Regions from separate parts of the Dehalobacter sp. DCA genome, predicted to be linked through region 2. Evidence: riboswitches for the same ligand, from Rfam matches in the RefSeq annotation. Region 2 holds a riboswitch; each other region holds the start of a gene.

Region 1 (4,229 bases), 1.3 Mb from region 2:
CTGACCATGGAATATATTCAAGGTACGAAGTTAAGCCGAACCGAACGATTAATCGAATTAGAATATGACACTTCCGAAATTGCAAAACAGATTGTCGAAGCAATTCTTCAACAAATTCTAATTGATGGCTTTTTTCATGGTGATCCTCATCCAGGTAATATTCTTGTTTTAACAGATCAGGTCATTACTTTTTTAGATTTTGGAATGGTTGGACGGCTGACACCTCAAATGAAATATCATTTTGCATCGTTAGTTATTGGCATGGTCCGAAAAAATACAGATGAGATAATTCGAGTAATCTTAAATATGGGGATTGCCCCCAGTGATATAAACATCTCTCGCTTGCACAGTGATGTCGATGCTTTAAAAGACAAATATCTGGACATTGCCTTAAGTCAAGTTAGCCTGGGTCAGGCGGTTAACGAACTATTTACTGTTGCTTTTAATCATCGAATTAGAATACCATCGGATTTGACTCTTTTGGGAAAATCGCTTCTCACGCTTGAAGGCAGCGTAGAGAAACTTGCACCTGAATTAAGCGTAATGGATATTGCTCGGCCTTTCGGATATAAGTTGTTAAAAGAGCGTTACCGGATTAGTTCAATTACCAAAACAGCTTTTGAAAAACTCAACGAATATGTAGATATTCTTTTGGACTTACCGAAGCTTATTAAGGAAATATCACATGATTTAAAAGACGGTAATATGAGGGTTGAAGTTAGGGTTCCGGAAATCAGTTTGATTTTAAAAAAATTAGATCGAATCAGTAATCAATTATCTTTTAGCATAGTAATGTTGTCTTTCAGTATTTTAATGATGGGTATAATTATCGCGTCGGCTTTAGGGGAACGACTGTTTATTTGGCATTTTTCGGTGGTAGATTTAGGATTTATGCTAGCATCTTTAATGTTCGTTTGGCTACTAGTTTCTATTCTAAGGTCCGGAAGGTTTTAGATAACAGCATAAAATTCATACTTACTTAGTGTATAAAAGATAATCAGGGTAAGGTTAAATAGTCCTTGGTAGAAAACCCTAGGTTACCATCGTTAAGATATATGCTTAAAAGCATCAGTCATTCAAAAGCCCCTCTTACAGTGATACATTGAGAAGGGCTTTCGCGTTATCATTTTTTTATCATCGTTCAACAATAATAAACCGTCCTTGTCATAGGCGACCACGCAGGCACATAGACTTTAGTGTCAGCCATGTCTGTATCCTTCCTCAGAAAGAACGGTTATCTGATCAAGAAATCTGAGCGTGGTGTATAAGCTGTATTAAACGAGTAGCCTCTTGAATTCATGTCTCCCATCTTTATCAGCATGAGGTTAATATCTGTGTTCATCATGGCTGCAATCTGGACAACGTCATAACCTTCACAGGCATACTTATGAACCTCATCATCGGGAAGAAGCAGTGAAGCTGCAAATAAATTGGCTTCGTACTCTGGACGCGTATTCATGGAATAAAGAACGTATTCACGGAAAGGACTGTCATCGGCAAGATTCCGATGATGTGCGTCATGGCCGAGCTCATGGGCGCATACCAAAGTCTGCACCTGTTCCGGCAAGTTACCATTCAAAAAGATGAAGCGGTTGCGCTGAATCACGCGGTAAAGCCCTTTCAGTTTAGTGAAGTCATTGCGGAACAGAACCTCAATGCCCAGCTCGTCTGCTATGGCAAAAGGATCACGCGTTCCGAAGCGCTTGATATATTTTTCAGCTGATTTATAAATATGCGCCTTGTTCAATGAATTCACCCCCTATGCTAATTCTATCACAGCAGCAGTCCAAAAAAACGGACTACTCCTTGTCTGCATTGCGGTACTTTTTCGGCGTGTACTTTTTGTTTTTCTCCTTGGCTATCCAATAAGCGTCGGTGATTGCCCTCATAACGGCATCCAAATCCTCGTCATCCATGTCGCCTCCGGCAAAAAGGCCGCTGACCTCTGTGATGAGCTGCTGAGCGTGCTTCTTTCCACGGTAGCCGTATTTTTCTCCGGCAGCATTTATAAACTCCTCATTCTCGGTTAGAAGATAATTCATCTCAACACCTAAAACTGCAGCAAGCTTCCCGTATACCTCGCGTTTCTTGGGATAGCAATCTCCGTTTTCATAGCTGACCATTGTTCGCAGAGATACTCCGACCGCCTGCGCCAGTTCCGCCTGCGTCATGTCTTTTGCGACGCGGGCATTTTTTATTTTTTCTCCGAATTTCATGTAGACCGCCCTCCTATAATAAGCAGGTAAGTTTCATATTGTATATTGACAAGTGAAAGTAAATTGCATATAATTCAAATATGCAGATAACATGCACATTTATAATAATTCATGTTGCACATAGTGTCAAGAGTTATTTCTTCTGTGAAAACGATTGAACCAACGGATTGCCGGAAAATTACCGTCTGCAAAGCGCATGACGGCTTTAATTACTCTGACAGCTAAATGTAAATAAAGTTAAGGGCAAACCTGTCTAAAGGCAGGGACGCAAAGCCGAGGGTCTAAAGCGTTTGCCGCGCTATGACAGCCTGGCTGCCGATCTTTGCGAATGCCTGCCCTTTTTAAGAGCAGGCGTTTGTATTGATAGAGAAAATAATGCAGGAGGGTACGAGATGGTGAAAAAGATAATGCTCAAATGTCCGAATTGCGGACGCCGAATTGCTGATTACAGCGGAAATGCTGAGGCACTGGCCCTGTTAGCTGAAACGAGTGAGGCTGAAAGTGATGTTGTAAACGTAAAGTGTCATCTATGCAAGTCTCAGGTTTCAATTTTGCTGGACAATAACGAGGTCTATAAGAGTAAGAAGTTCTCAGACCTCAAGCTATAAGGCAGACTGCACAATCAAATAAATGAACTTATGATATTCGATTCCAGCGCTTGACGCTATCCTCCCCTTGTAAAGCGGAGTGATTATAAAGGTGCCGGCCGGGCCTGACGAGTAGCACTATTGCTATGCGTCAGGCCCGGCCGGTTCTGCATTCAGAAGAAGCTGCTCGTTTGGCTCCCCAGAAAGGAGCAAAACCAGTGGCTTTTATTTTATGCAATAACAAAACAGCGGTTCGCTGCCGATCTCCTCCGCTTGTTCTTCATTTCCGGATTTTCAGATTCACGAAATGGAGGACAAGCTTATGAATAGCCATGATAAAAAATATACCCTGCTGGTCAGAGGGACGCGTGTCACAGTGGCCAAGGAGGTCTACAAAGCATATTACCACTGCCGGGACAGAGAGAAATACATGGACAAGCTGGCGGAGGATAACAATATCTCGCTTGAAGGATGCAATGAGAAAGGCATCTCCGTGGAGTACATAATTTCTACTGCAGAGGATTCCATGGAGGATGTAATTGTTCAGCGCGATATGGTTAAAAGGCTTAAACAATGTCTGCTGCAGTTAAATGAAAATGAACGTCAGCTGATTATAGCGCTTTATTACCTCAAAAAAAGTGAGCATCAATTGTCTGCAGAAACTGGTATTCCTCGCATGACCATACACAATCGCAAAAAACGAATATTGAGTCAGCTCAAAAAACTTTTAGAAAAATAAAAGTTTTTTGGTCCAACCCCTCACTTTTTTCCCTAAAGAAGTGAGGGGAATTGTTTATCTCCTGTTGTTCTTTGAAAATATTATATCCGGCAGCATAGATACATGAGCTGTCCAGCCGTGTGAAAAGCGGCAGCGACGTTGACGGGCGCGCCAAGACTGCCTGCGGATGGATTTCATCCGTCGAACCGATGGCATCGAAGGTGACGAGCGGGAACGCCCGGTCATAAAACAGTCCGTGGTGGACTGTTTCGCAATGAAATGGACAGTGATAATGCTACTTCCGCCCAGCCACAGACTCAAGCAATGGGGGCGGCTCGCAGAGATCCTGGGAGAGGTTAAATTCCTATGGCGTTTGCTTAACCGGCAAACCATTTATGCTGCCGCCCTAAGAGCCGTAAGGTTTTTTCGCTTCGGGAAGTAGTGTCGAATAGAAGCGGCAATTCGCAATGAAGAACAAGCAGATTATTTTTGATCTCGGAAACTATGCGGCAGGGCGGTCTTTTTTTCGTCCTGCCGTATCCTTCTGAGATTAAATTCAAAATATCAGGGAGGAAAACGTAATGGAAAAGAAAGTGTTAGCTGAATTGCTAAAGAAGGAGCTAATTATCGGATATGTGTACGGGCTTGACGGAGAGTGTCAGGAATTCTATTTTGAGAAATCCCCGTCCGGCATTGCAAGCTTTATTA
Region 2 (4,229 bases):
TTCGATTTTAACGTTGGCAAAGCTTTTTATTACGCTTTATTTCATACTGTGTCAGCTTTTAACAACGCAGGGTTTGACCTGTTTGGAAATAGTTTGATGAGGTTTCAACGTGATATTGTTATAAATCTTACCGTAATGGTCTTGATTGTCTTAGGTGGTATTGGGTTTTCGGTAATTTCAGATGTCTATTTCCAACGTGGAAGGAAGATGAGCCTGCATTCCTGGATTGTAATCCGGACGACGGGGTTATTGATTGCAATCGGGGCTATACTCTTTTTCCTCCTGGAGTTTAATAATCCTGACACGCTTGGCAATCTTGGGTACCAAGGAAAAATTCTTTCTTCTTTGTTTCAATCGGTTACTCCCCGTACTGCCGGATTCAATACTATAGATATTTCCGCGCTTCAAGATACAACGATACTACTTATGATAGTATTTATGTTTATAGGAGCTTCGCCTGGGTCGACCGGGGGAGGGATAAAAACAACAACTTTTGTAGCGATCATGTTATCGATTTTCAGCATATTCAGAAATAAAAGTCAAGTAACCATTCATGGAAGATCTATTCCCAAAGAAGTTATCCAGAAGGCAGTGGCGATTATGACCTTGGCTATTATATGGATTATTTTAGTTACTGGGTTGTTGTCGATTACGGAAGAGGCGGACTTGATAACTTTATTGTTTGAAACTGTATCTGCTTTCGGGACGGTCGGTCTATCCTTGGGAATAACTTCCGATCTTACCCTTTTTGGGAAAATCTTAATTATTCTTACAATGTTTGTTGGAAGAGTTGGTTTATTGACAATCGCTTTTTCCATCGGTAAAGGTAACAATCCAGGTAATCAAGCAAAATATCCCGAATCAAAAATAATGATTGGATAGGAGCAAGAGAAATGAAAAAGGATAAACAGTTTGTGGTGATTGGGATCGGACGTTTTGGGAAAAGTGTGGCTACTTCCTTGTATAAGCTTGGTTATGAAGTATTAGTCATCGATAATTCGGAAAAAGAAATACAGGATATCGCTAATCAAGTAACCCAGGCGGTTCAATTGGATGCCAGAGACGAAGAGGCTTTAAAAAGGTTAGGTATTCGCAATTTTGATGTCGCCATTGTCGGGATTGGTGATGATATTCAATCAAATATTTTAGTATCTGTATTGCTCAAAGAACTTGGGGTACAGAGAGTTGTCGCCAAAGCGAAAGACGCTCTTCATGGCAGGGTTTTAGAAAAAATAGGAGTGGACAGGGTTATCTATCCGGAACGCGATATGGGGATACGGGTGGCACATAATCTCACTTCCACCAATGATTTATTAGAATATATTGAGTTATCTCCCGATTATAGCATCATAGAAGTATATGCTCCCCGGGAATTTGTAGATAAGACCATAGGAAAATTGAATTTGCGGGCAACATATCAGGTAAGTGTGATAGCCATTAAAAGTGTAGAAGAAATAATCGCGGCACCTGGCGCGGAGGCGCTTATTAAACAAGGCGATATTTTAGTCGTTATCGGCTCAAACCAAGCAATTAGTAATTTGCCAAAATGATGAGTTAAATAAAGTTATGACAGCTGGATGCAAAATAACCTACCTAATCTAAGATAGTATTTTATAATTGTTTTGAGAAAAGATTTACGAGTTTCGCACTCCCCCCCTAAAGCGGCCCCCTTTTCAAAAGCAGTAATTCCGCGTATTAGTATCTCTTTAATGCCAAAACACACGTGGAGAGTATAATTCTGATGACGTATTGTGGTCCTAAGGACAAATAAGGCACTTAGACCACGAGATGCAGTGATTCTGGAGCGAAACACTAAACTACCACTAAACCACCCGTCAAATCAAATAGCGGGTGGTTTAGTGTTTCGCACACTTTATATGCTCATTTAGTTGAGTGTATTTATCTTAACGATAAAACCCTCCTTGTTTGAACCAAATCATACCTTTCTTCAGATGAATCAATTCTAAAGCTTCTAAGTGTACTTGATCGACGAAGCTTCATTTAAACGAAAAAGGAAGTTATAAAAAATGCATTTCACGGTTATAGGTTCACCCTTATTTTTCAAAGACACTGAACCAGTAAATAATGTTTCGAATTATGAAATATATGGGTATTTTCATCAATAAGCATTACTTTTGTTTTAAGAGAGTAAAAGGGAACTTCAATAGAACTGGAATACTGACCATCCAGGGAGTATCTGCCCTTTACCATGATCAACTCAAAATACAACTCAATTATACAATATCCGCTTATTTCGACAACACAATTTGACATAGATTTATGCAAAAAGAGTTTATCATATAATTTAACATAACATGACAAATACGAACTCAATATGCGTATTTATTATTCTATGTCAATTAAGACAGTATTTTATTCCTTTAACTTAACGCATCAACTAAATAAAAAAGATAAGGGCAAAGTTGTCTAAAGACAGCGACGCAAAGCCATAGGGTCTAACGTGCCAATGCACTATGACAGCCTGGTTGCCGAACAGTTTTACGGTATATCCTGCCCTTTCGAGGCAGTTTTTTTATTTGCGTATAGTCGCATTACCCCCTGAGATTAGGGTTGTTTTTTCATGGCTTTGCTCTTTGCCCCAAGCAAAGGGAGTGCTGCTAATTGCGAAGCATGTTAAAAATTACCCTCCTGAGGTGTAAATAAAGAAGAATTTCATAATGTTCTTTATAAATCTTACTTGACAAACGTCACGGTGGATAAGCCCGCGATTTGCCTTAAGCAAACTGCGTGCTTTTTTATTTGGCAAAAACATGTTGCTTATCAGCTTAAGGCTTACAATCGCCATTATTATATATTTTCTTTTTTCTCAAGAAAATTATTTAAATCCGTTAGGTGCCGTTCCCCGCCTTCTGTTTTGGTTTTTACGAAAAAATCAAAACGGAGGTCTGAAAATGAAAAGGATTAATTTGCGAGATTATTACCCATTTTATCAATTTGACTTTTTTGTTGAAGTTGCGGATGAAATCGCTTCTTCTCTGAAGTGCTTCAAGCTGAGCGAGAATGCTTACAAATTACGCACATACAGACACAAAGCCTATTACTCTCTCGACCGTGGTGACGGTATTGAGCAGGAAATTGTTTTCATTTCCTTGTCTCCTCAAGAGATTTATGAGAGGAAAGTCACCAATCATGAGTTATATACTGCCATCAACAGTTTGCCGGAAAAGCAAGCAAAACGTGTTTATGCTCATTTCTTTTTGGGTATAAGCAAAACCGCCATTGCTAAAGCAGATGGCATTAGTGAAAGCGCAGTTAGGGAATCCATCGAACGCGGACTAAAAAATATCGAAAAGTTTTTAAAAAACTTTCTGTAACGCCCTGCGATTTTGCCTAAAAAATGAAGTGGTTATTAGAGGGACAAATTCTTCCCCCCTTACTGATCTTTGACAAGTAAATAATTGTTTTTATTCGGTACTTTCCCTGTATGCCCTGAAAAGGAAAGCCAAATAGCAGATACGCCATAACCACCAATCCTTCAACAATCAGATTTAGTGAAGCATAAATGATGTTGCGATTGAATTAGGTCAGGTACGAGCGATTAATATCCATGCTATAAATAAATGCTGGCAGCATTTAAGGCGATGACACATACAGAGGGATAATGATACTTCCGTCCAGCTACAGCCCTGCTATAGCAGGATCACGCAATGGGGGCGGCTTGCAGAGAACCTGGGAGAGGTGAAATTCCTATGAGGACGGTCAACCGCTGTCCGCCGAATAAAACCATAGTCTTATAAACCAAAACAGAAGTGCAGTATAGGGGTGCGCCTGTTTATGATATGCGCTACGTGTCTGAACGAAGGCGCATTCTCCCGCTGCGCTAATCAAAATAATGACGATTGTTTCATATAAAAATTTTTTTATGAAGTTTAGACCTGATAAAAGCAAGAGGAGGCTTAATTATGGCTAATGAAAAATTAACGCAAGAAAAAGCCTACCGAATCATGCTAAAAGGATACCCCGATGTGCTTGATATAAAGCAAATGTGTAAAATTCTTGGCATCAGCCTTAAAACGGGTTACGGTTTGATACAGGAAAATAGAATTGAATGCCTAAAGGTTGGGCGGGCCTATAAAATCCCCAAGCCTTTTTTGTTGAGTTATTTGAGAATAGGTCCAAGCAGAGACAGTGAAGAAAAATGAGATTTACACATTTTACGAACCTTTTTTATTGTGCTACATTCATCTTGTCAACGGCAGGTGAGTGAA
Region 3 (4,229 bases), 1.4 Mb from region 2:
TGAAGATCTTGATATATACTGCAGCGAAAATTTTCCTGCAGCTTCCGACAGGGTTGACCGGCCTCTTTATCGTTTGGAAAGCCTTCCGAAGCTGAAAAATACAGCGCGGTGCAGCACAATCCGAAGCAGTTCTCACAGTCAGCTCTCAGACTGCGTCTCTGCTCAGCAAAAATGTCTATTGGTTCACGAATTCCAGACAATGTTTGATCCTCCAAAACAAAGAACATTTGATTTATCCCCAGAAATAATGCTTGAATAGTTTGTCTAATCTTTTTTGGCCTTTCTAAGAACCAGTTGAATATTCAGACGATCGGCTTCCACTTTTAGCAAGCGGACGGCTTCTTCAGCACTGCCGTTGCAGTTGATCCGATCCATATGATGGATCTTATCCATCATATTATTCAGGACGGAAAGCGGCAGCAGGTTGACCGCCAGACAATAAAATCCCTTTGATTTGCCGTCGTTGTAATTCGTGATTAGTTCGCCTAAAATTTTGTGTTTTTCCGTCAGTTCTTCAAGATAATTTTGAAGGTCTATTTTAGCCTTGGCCTGATCCTGCAATACATTTTGATAGGATATAAAGGAATCGGCCTCGCTTGGAGCCTGATACCTCTCACATGGATAGACACTGCATTCAAAACAGTATTCAACATTTTGATGCTTTTTATTACAGGTAATTACGGCACAGGAAGGATGCTTCAAAAAAAAGTCCGGACCCCCGCAGCCGGGGCACTTTGAAGAACCGTCCGTATGAAAGCGCGGACAGAGACAGCAATTCAATCCGCATAATGAAAAGTCGGCGCATTTTCGCCTGTATTCTTTACTTACCATTGATTTAACCATCGCATGCATCTCCTGATAAACATTTTTTAGCATTTCCCAAACATTAAGGGCCGTATCTAAACATCGCAGCACGGAATTCTTCTTGGGATATGCGCGTTCTCCGCGACTCTGTACTTCACGATCTTGCTTATTAACTCATACGGAATAGGCTTATTTAATGGGAATTGTACCGATCCTTTAGCTCCCTTATAACCGGCCAGTTCCTGTTTAAAGGCTTCAATCCCGCTTGGTGTCGGATAAAATCCAATGTGGTTTTTGAATGCTGCGAAATGAACGAGATTACCGTTCAGTACAAACGTAGGCATCTGATAGCTTATCTTTTCCACTGCGTCCGGTGCTGCTTCTCTTATCACATTTCTAATTGCTCTTAATATTTCCTGTGTCTCATCAGGGAACTGCAAAATATACCCATCAACTGATTCATGAACCACTTTATCCGCTCCCATTTTTAGTTTCTCCTTTAAATTTTTCCGAATAACCCCTGTAGAACCTGAAAGCGATGTGCTACAATAGTTCTATGACCGAAATATCAATCGAATAGGGATACAGGAGCAACGACAATGGCAAACTTGGTGAAAGCCAGGGACGCAAAGCTATGGGTCTTCCAGAATAATTCTGATGACTGCCAGGCCACCGAATCCGCTCAGGTTTGTTTTGAATGTCGCCATGCAATCTGCTGGTGATTTTTTTGTTGCTTCAGCTAGCACTGATTTATCGGAAAGGAAGATTACAATTGCGTCAGGTAAGTGTAAACCGGCTTCAAAAGGGAGACGTATTGGGACGAACCATTTTCTCGCATAACGGCCGTTCATTACTTGGGAAAGGAGTCACGCTGACCTCCCCCTATATCGAGCGGCTGAAAGAGCTGGGCATCAGTATTGTCTATGTGGACGATGACGAAACGAAGGATATTGTTATCGAAGATGTCATTTCCGAGGAAAACAGGCGGGAGGCAATGAACTCCATTGAGCATTCAGCGGAAGCGGTACGAATCGGTAAAGACCTCAATGGTTTTCAGGTAAAAAAGACGGTAAACAACATCATCGGAGACGTTCTGTTTCAAGAGAAGATATTTCTGAGCCTGACAGATATGCGGAGCTATGACAATCAAGTTTATGCGCATTCAGTCAGTGTTTGTGTCCTTGCGACAATTTTGGGCAAAGCTTTGGGACTGGATAAAGATACCCTGGAGGCGCTGGCGGTAGGGGCTTTGCTTCACGATATAGGGACTGTCAAGCTGCCAAAAGAGCTTGTCGCCAAACGTGAGGCCTTTACTCTGAAGGAAAATGACCTATATAAGACGCATACCGTACATGGATTTGAAATACTTCGGAACAAATCGGAATTAAACTTATTGAGTGCGCATATTGCTTTGCAGCATCACGAATGGCTGAACGGAAACGGCTATCCCCGGAAGCTGTCCGGCCGGCACCTCCATGTCTTGGCTCAAATCGTAGGGCTGGCCGACTTCTATGATAATCTGGTCAATGATGGCCCGGGCCACTCCCGGATCGTCCCGCATGAAGCCTGTGAAATTGTGATGGGATGTGCGAACAAGCTATTCTCCCAGCAGTTGGTTGTAACGTTCTTAAAGCATGTTGCGGCCTATCCGACCGGCTGTACCGTTAAGCTCAATACAGGTGAAGTTGGGATTGTGGTTGACCAAAATAAAAGTTTGCCGATGCGCCCGATTATCAGGGTATTAATCGCCGACAAAGGGCTGGCCCATGTCCAGGCTAAGGAATATAACCTTGTCGAAGATCTTACAACCTTTATTGTATCCATTGTCGAGTGAAGCTGATCCATTTCTTGAAAAAAATTGCCGGCTCAAATGTTTTTTGAGCCGGCTAACCTACTATTTTGGAAGTTTTCCAAACACCTTCAGTACGGACCGGTGGAACGAATGAGGAAACGATGGTTCTGCAAACATTAGGACGCATTGGTCATGGATGACGTTTATATGATTTTCCGTACAATAGTCTATAGCCTCTTTGGATTCAGCCCCCTGCTGAATCCAGATATGTTTGATTCCAGCTTCTACCGCGTCCCTAACGACCTTATTGGTTTGGTCCGGAGGGACGACGATCACTGCACCGTCGGCTTTCTGCGGCAAAGACTGAAGGTTTTCATAGCAGATCTCGCCGTCAATACTGTCCATATTAGGATTTACGGCAAAAACTGACCTTGCCTACGTTTGGTAGACACGGAGAAACCCTAAATAATTATTGTTTTCATTGAATTACGCAATCATGCTGCATCATGCACCTTTAATGGCGCTATGTAATCGTTGGAAGAATGAATGCGATTGCGATTGTAAAAGAGCTCAATGTACTCAAATACTGCTGATCTTGCTTCATCTCTGGTCTTGAAATGCATGTCATTAAGCCATTCTGTTTTCAACTTACCCCAGAATGATTCCATTGGGGCATTGTCATAACAGTTGCCTTTGCGGCTCATGCTGCAAACAAAGTTCTTTTCCTGGTATTAGTTTCTGGTAGTTATGACTGGCATACTGTACACCACGATCTGAATGTAAAATGAGTACCTTCTTTAGGTTTTTTGCGACCGATGGCATTCCTTAGAGCCGATATCACGAGTGACGTTTTCATACGGCTATCCATTGACCAACCGACAATTGAACGGTCGTAAAGATCCAGAATCCCTGCCAGATAGAGCCAGCCCTCATCCGTAGCAATGTACGTGATGTCTGAAACCCATTTTTCATTGCGACGGGATGCAGTGAACTCACGGTTAAGTATATTTTCAGCAACTGGCAAGTTGTGACGTGAGTTTGTGGTTGCTTTGTATTTCTTAATCACCTTTGAACGAAGGCCGTTCTCCCGCATCACTTTGGCAACTGTTGTCTTGCAGGCCAATTGCTCTTGAGGCAGCTCTTTGGTTATTCTGGTCGCACCATAGATGCGCTTGTATTTGTAAAAGAGGCTTGTAACGGTTTTCAGCAGCGCAGCTTTTCTTTCGGCTCTGGCGCTGGGCGGTCTTTTTAGAAAAGCGTAATAACCGCTCCTTGATACGTTTAAGGCCTGACACATCTTCGCAATCCGAAATACGGAGCGATGTTCATAAATAAATTTGAACTTCTTTATTTCTGATTTTTCGCGAAGTAGGCCGCCGCTTTTTTTAGGATTGCGTTTTCCTCTTTAAGATCAAGTAATTCTTTGCGGAGCTTTATGATCTCCTCATCCTCGGGACGCAGTTTGCCCTTGCCTGGGAAGGACTCGTCTCCATGTTGCTTATATTGTCTGACCCAGTCGCGCACTGTTGTGTAATGCACGCCTAGCTCTGTTGCCATTTCTCTGATCGTTGTTTCCTTGTTTATGATCCTCTTGACAACCAACTCTTTGTACTCTTTGTCGTAAGCCATTTTG
Region 4 (4,229 bases), 1.5 Mb from region 2:
CCGGATAAATATGTGATTGTCCAAACTGCTCCGGCTATCCGCGTAGCCATCGGAGAAATATTTGATATGGAACCGGGGACGATTGCAACCGGCCAGCTTGTAACCGCCTTAAAGCGTATCGGATTTAACGCAGTTTTCGATACGGATTTTGGAGCGGACTTGACAATTATGGAAGAAGCCTCAGAACTGATCTACCGTCTGCAGAACAATAAAACACTTCCGATACTTACGAGCTGCTGTCCGGCCTGGGTCAAATTTATTGAGCATCAGTTCCCTGAATTGTTGGAAGTGCCTTCCACCTGCAAGTCACCGCATATTATGTTCGGTACAATCGTTAAAACTTATTATGCCGAGAAGAATGGCATTGACCCGGACAATATTGTAGTGGTCTCCGTCATGCCCTGTATTGCCAAGAAAGCCGAAGCCAAGCGTCCGGAACTAACTAAGGATGAGCATAATAACGTCGATATTGTCGTCACGACCCGGGAACTTGGCCTAATGATCAAGGAAGCCGGTCTGGATTTTAGCAATCTGCCTTCGAGTGAATATGACAAATCATTGGGTGAAACCACAGGAGCCTCAGTGATCTTCGGAACCAGCGGCGGGGTTATCGAAGCTGCGCTCCGGACAGCTTATGAGTGGCTGACCGGTGAAGAATTACAGAAAGTTGAGTTCGAGCAGCTCCGGGGAGATGGAGGTTTGCGAAAGGCCACAGTTCAAATCGGCGACAAGATGCTACGGATTGGCATTGCCAGCGGGCTCGGAAACGCCCGGACCCTGCTCGAGGAAATCAGGGACGGTAAGAATCAATATGAAGCCATTGAAATTATGGCTTGTCCCGGAGGCTGTGTTGCCGGAGGTGGGCAGCCCTACCATCACGGCAATTTTGAAATTGTCCGCAAGCGTCAGGAAGCGATCTATCAGGAAGATAAAAATAAAAAGATCAGAAAATCTCATGAGAATTCAGAAATCCAGAAACTTTATCAGGAATATCTGGGCCAGCCTTTCAGTGACACTGCCCATAGATTGCTTCATACTCATTTTGAAGAGAGAGAAAGAATCTAATAGTACCGCAGCAAAATATACGCCGAGGCGATCACAATGGATAGAAGCATGAACGGAAATGCGATCAGGAAGTATTTTTTGTAGCTGATCGTATAGCCGTTTTTTTCGGCAATCCCTGAGACAATGACGTTGGCCGAGGCACCGACAATGGTGCCGTTTCCGCCCAGGCAGGCGCCCAGAGCCAGAGACCACCAGAGCGGCTGGAGCTGTTCTGGGGTCAGCCCGCCGAGGACCCCGATTTTTTGAATCAACGGAATCATGGTGGCCACGAACGGAATATTATCGACGAAAGCTGAAAAAATAGCGGAAAGCCAGACAATCAGCATCGCCATGACGACCGGCACACCGCCGGTAAGCCCAAGGCTCCATTCAGCAACCTTGTCCAGGACGCCGACTTCGACCAATCCTCCGACTAAAACGAATAATCCGGTAAAGAAGAAGATCGTCGGCCATTCAATCGCCAGAAATACCTCTTCCGGTTCCTCACGGCTCAGCACCATGAGCAGCATGCCTCCGGCCAGCGCAATCGTAGCGGTCTCAACATGGATGACGGCGTGCAGCATAAAACCGACAATGGTCAGAGCGAGCACGGCCAGGCTTCTTTTGAGCTGGGCCCAGTCTTTAATATAGTCGTATTCATTTTGCGACAGCAGCAGGGCGATGGATTCCTTATCGGTCTTTAGCTTTTGGCGATAAAGAAAATAAAAGCCCAATAGGGTAACAGCCAAGATCACAATCGTCACAGGTGCCAGGTTCACCATGAAATCCATAAAAGTAAGCTCTGCCGGTCCGGCAATCATGATATTCGGAGGATCACCGATCAGGGTCGCGGTTCCCCCGATGTTGCTGGCTAGAATCTGGGTAATCAGAAAAGGTATTGGGTTTAATTTCAAGGTTTCAGCAATCACAATGGAAACCGGAACGACCAGCAAAACAGTCGTCACGTTATCCAGAAAAGCCGATAAAATGGCAGTCAGTATAGCCAAAGAGATCAGCAGTCTGATTGGATTGCCTTTGACTTTCTTAGCGACCCAAATAGCCAGAAAGCTGAAGACACCGGAACGTCTGGTCAGATCGACAATGATCATCATGCCGATAAGTAAGCCCAGCGTATTCCAGTCGATGTGTTCCACAGCAGTCTCCTGCGGGAATATACCTAAAAGAATCAGGAGACAGGCACCGAGGGCCGCGGCGACAGCCCGCGGGATTTTCTCCGTTACGATCAGTGCATACGTAGCTACAAAAATAACAAGGGTCAGAATCAAGGTCATGAATCGTACACCTCCATCATTAGTGTGGTCAATTTTTATTGGCCTAACCGGTTAGAATATACAAAATAGTTGAAATAAAAAAGAGCAGATCCATAAAAGGAACTGCTCTCCCCTGAGAAGTTCAAAATCCTTGTAGTCTGGCAATCCTGTCAGAATATCCTGGAAATGCATTTGGATTCCATTCATTTTGTATTGCATGCATTTTCAAATTCCCTGATTTAGACCCATGACTTTAGCGTCCTTCACTTTCGTGAAGTTTGCCCCAACACATTAAGAACCATATTATATTTTAATTGAAATCTGAAAAATCCTGATCAACCGGATTGTGTCTAGAAAAGAAGTATAGCATCTTCGTTCATGTTTTGTAAAGATCAGTTCGATCTTCTCAAATAATATTCAAAATTCTCGAGTGCCCAGGCATCATGGTACAAATTCCCTTCCCGGGATGCAGGGTCCAAAAGTGAGGCGCAATAGGCTGTTCTTTTTCCATCGGCTAGCTCTTGAAATACTTCGAGGTATTTCCATTTGGCCTTTTTGGCAAAGCTTTCGTTACTGTTGGCCTGCTTGGCCAGCATAAAGCAGGTTTTTATGCTTCTGTTCAGCGTGCAGAGGTTTTGGGCCTGACACTTGTCACAGCCGATGAACTGGGTCATATCAATTTCCACGGTCGTGACAAAGCCGACTTTGAAAGGTGTATAATGCACAATCCTTGGTGATAATTCAGCATCGCCATACCCGCATTCCTCATTCCAATAACCGATCCGGTCAATGAGCTCGGGCCGTAACCCCTGAAGACATCCCGGAATAAAATCCATGATTACATCAATGCCGGCATTTCTCAGCTGAAGATAGGACAGATCATTATTGACCTGAGGAATGACGGGAGGGAGAAATCTCGGATAAGGGTTATCTCGCATGGTTCCTAAGAGACCGACTTCCGGAAAAGCTTCAAATATTTCCATATACCTGGTCAGCCAGTTTTTGGTCTTGATATAGACATCGCTGTCAATCGTGAAGAAATACTGGTTGGGTTTTCTTTTTCTGAGGTTGTAGTTCAGGACATAGATCGGCCCCCGGTTAACCTTAAAGCGTGTTTTGGATTTAATTCTTTTGTCCTGAAGGCTTTTGATATAATTCCAGGTATCATCTTTGGAGTTGCAGTCGATGATATGCATTTCAAAATCTTCGTCTGAATCCAAAATCTTGTTTAGGTTCTGCATGGTAAGCCCGAGACGGTTGAAGGTAACATAGCTGATAAAAGGAGGAGGGGAGGTGCTGTCTGTCGGGTTCTGTACAGAAGGTTCGATGATTTCTTCCAGGATCCCAGGATATAGAATCTGTTGAAGGATGGCGTCGTCGTCTAATTCTTCCCAGTCAATGTTTTTTGGAACCGCTTGTAGAGAAATTTCCGCAGCAGGGGTGTCAGCGGCTACCTGAACAGGGAAGGGGCTGACGCGCTTTGGCAGGGCAGAGGCCTGGGCCTGATTAATGGCTTCAAGAACAAGCTGTATCGCAGTTTTGATCAAAATAGAAGAAAGTTCCTTCATATCATCAGTCCTTTAGGGGAATGGGTCTCAACCAAATTTTTAAAATGTTTAATCGGTCGGGCAGGGACGCCGACGGCCGTGCAGTATTCCGGGATATCGTGGGTGACGGTAGCGCCAGCCCCGATGATGCTCCACCTGCCAATCTCTTTTTCGGGAATCACCACAGTTTTGGAACCGATTTCACAACCTTCTTGGATTTGCACGTTTCCGGCCAGGGTGACGTCCCAGTATAAAGAGGAGTAATCCCGGACAGCCGTATCGTGGCCAATCCTGCAGCCTGGATTTAAGGCTACGTGACTGCCTATCCTGACATCCGTCGACAGAAAACTGTTCCAGCAGATGATAT

The links. A riboswitch is a leader RNA that binds a small molecule or an ion and turns the genes downstream of it on or off. The one in region 2 is predicted to bind cyclic di-GMP.
Region 1: it holds a riboswitch for cyclic di-GMP, as region 2 does, so the genes downstream of both, DHBDCA_RS06445 (hypothetical protein) here and DHBDCA_RS00080 (RNA polymerase sigma factor) in region 2, are expected to answer to the same signal.
Region 3: it holds a riboswitch for cyclic di-GMP, as region 2 does, so the genes downstream of both, DHBDCA_RS08175 (HD-GYP domain-containing protein) here and DHBDCA_RS00080 (RNA polymerase sigma factor) in region 2, are expected to answer to the same signal.
Region 4: it holds a riboswitch for cyclic di-GMP, as region 2 does, so the genes downstream of both, DHBDCA_RS07690 (ArsB/NhaD family transporter) here and DHBDCA_RS00080 (RNA polymerase sigma factor) in region 2, are expected to answer to the same signal.

The regions. Positions count from the first base shown of each region.
Region 1 is NC_018866.1:1,351,540-1,355,768, reverse strand. It holds gene DHBDCA_RS06460 (ABC1 kinase family protein) at 1-954, shown strand, start outside; gene DHBDCA_RS06455 (ImmA/IrrE family metallo-endopeptidase) at 1,235-1,756, opposite strand; gene DHBDCA_RS06450 (helix-turn-helix transcriptional regulator) at 1,800-2,216, opposite strand; cyclic di-GMP riboswitch class I at 2,449-2,536, shown strand; gene DHBDCA_RS06445 (hypothetical protein) at 2,609-2,824, shown strand; gene DHBDCA_RS06435 (sigma-70 family RNA polymerase sigma factor) at 3,126-3,542, shown strand; gene DHBDCA_RS15565 (recombinase family protein) at 4,103-4,229, shown strand, end outside.
Region 2 is NC_018866.1:14,356-18,584, reverse strand. It holds gene DHBDCA_RS00090 (TrkH family potassium uptake protein) at 1-882, shown strand, start outside; gene DHBDCA_RS00085 (potassium channel family protein) at 894-1,550, shown strand; cyclic di-GMP riboswitch class I at 2,407-2,494, shown strand; gene DHBDCA_RS00080 (RNA polymerase sigma factor) at 2,913-3,335, shown strand; gene DHBDCA_RS00075 (helix-turn-helix domain-containing protein) at 3,924-4,163, shown strand.
Region 3 is NC_018866.1:1,702,690-1,706,918, forward strand. It holds gene DHBDCA_RS08160 (pentapeptide repeat-containing protein) at 1-200, opposite strand, end outside; gene DHBDCA_RS08165 (DUF3795 domain-containing protein) at 265-843, opposite strand; gene DHBDCA_RS08170 (iron chaperone) at 900-1,289, opposite strand; cyclic di-GMP riboswitch class I at 1,396-1,481, shown strand; gene DHBDCA_RS08175 (HD-GYP domain-containing protein) at 1,577-2,638, shown strand; partial or broken gene DHBDCA_RS08180 (CoA-binding protein) at 2,699-3,013, opposite strand; partial or broken gene DHBDCA_RS08185 (IS3 family transposase) at 3,091-4,225, opposite strand.
Region 4 is NC_018866.1:1,595,017-1,599,245, reverse strand. It holds gene DHBDCA_RS07695 (NADH-dependent [FeFe] hydrogenase, group A6) at 1-1,065, shown strand, start outside; gene DHBDCA_RS07690 (ArsB/NhaD family transporter) at 1,062-2,336, opposite strand; cyclic di-GMP riboswitch class I at 2,465-2,608, opposite strand; gene DHBDCA_RS07685 (glycosyltransferase family 2 protein) at 2,708-3,883, opposite strand; gene DHBDCA_RS07680 (acetyltransferase) at 3,880-4,229, opposite strand, start outside.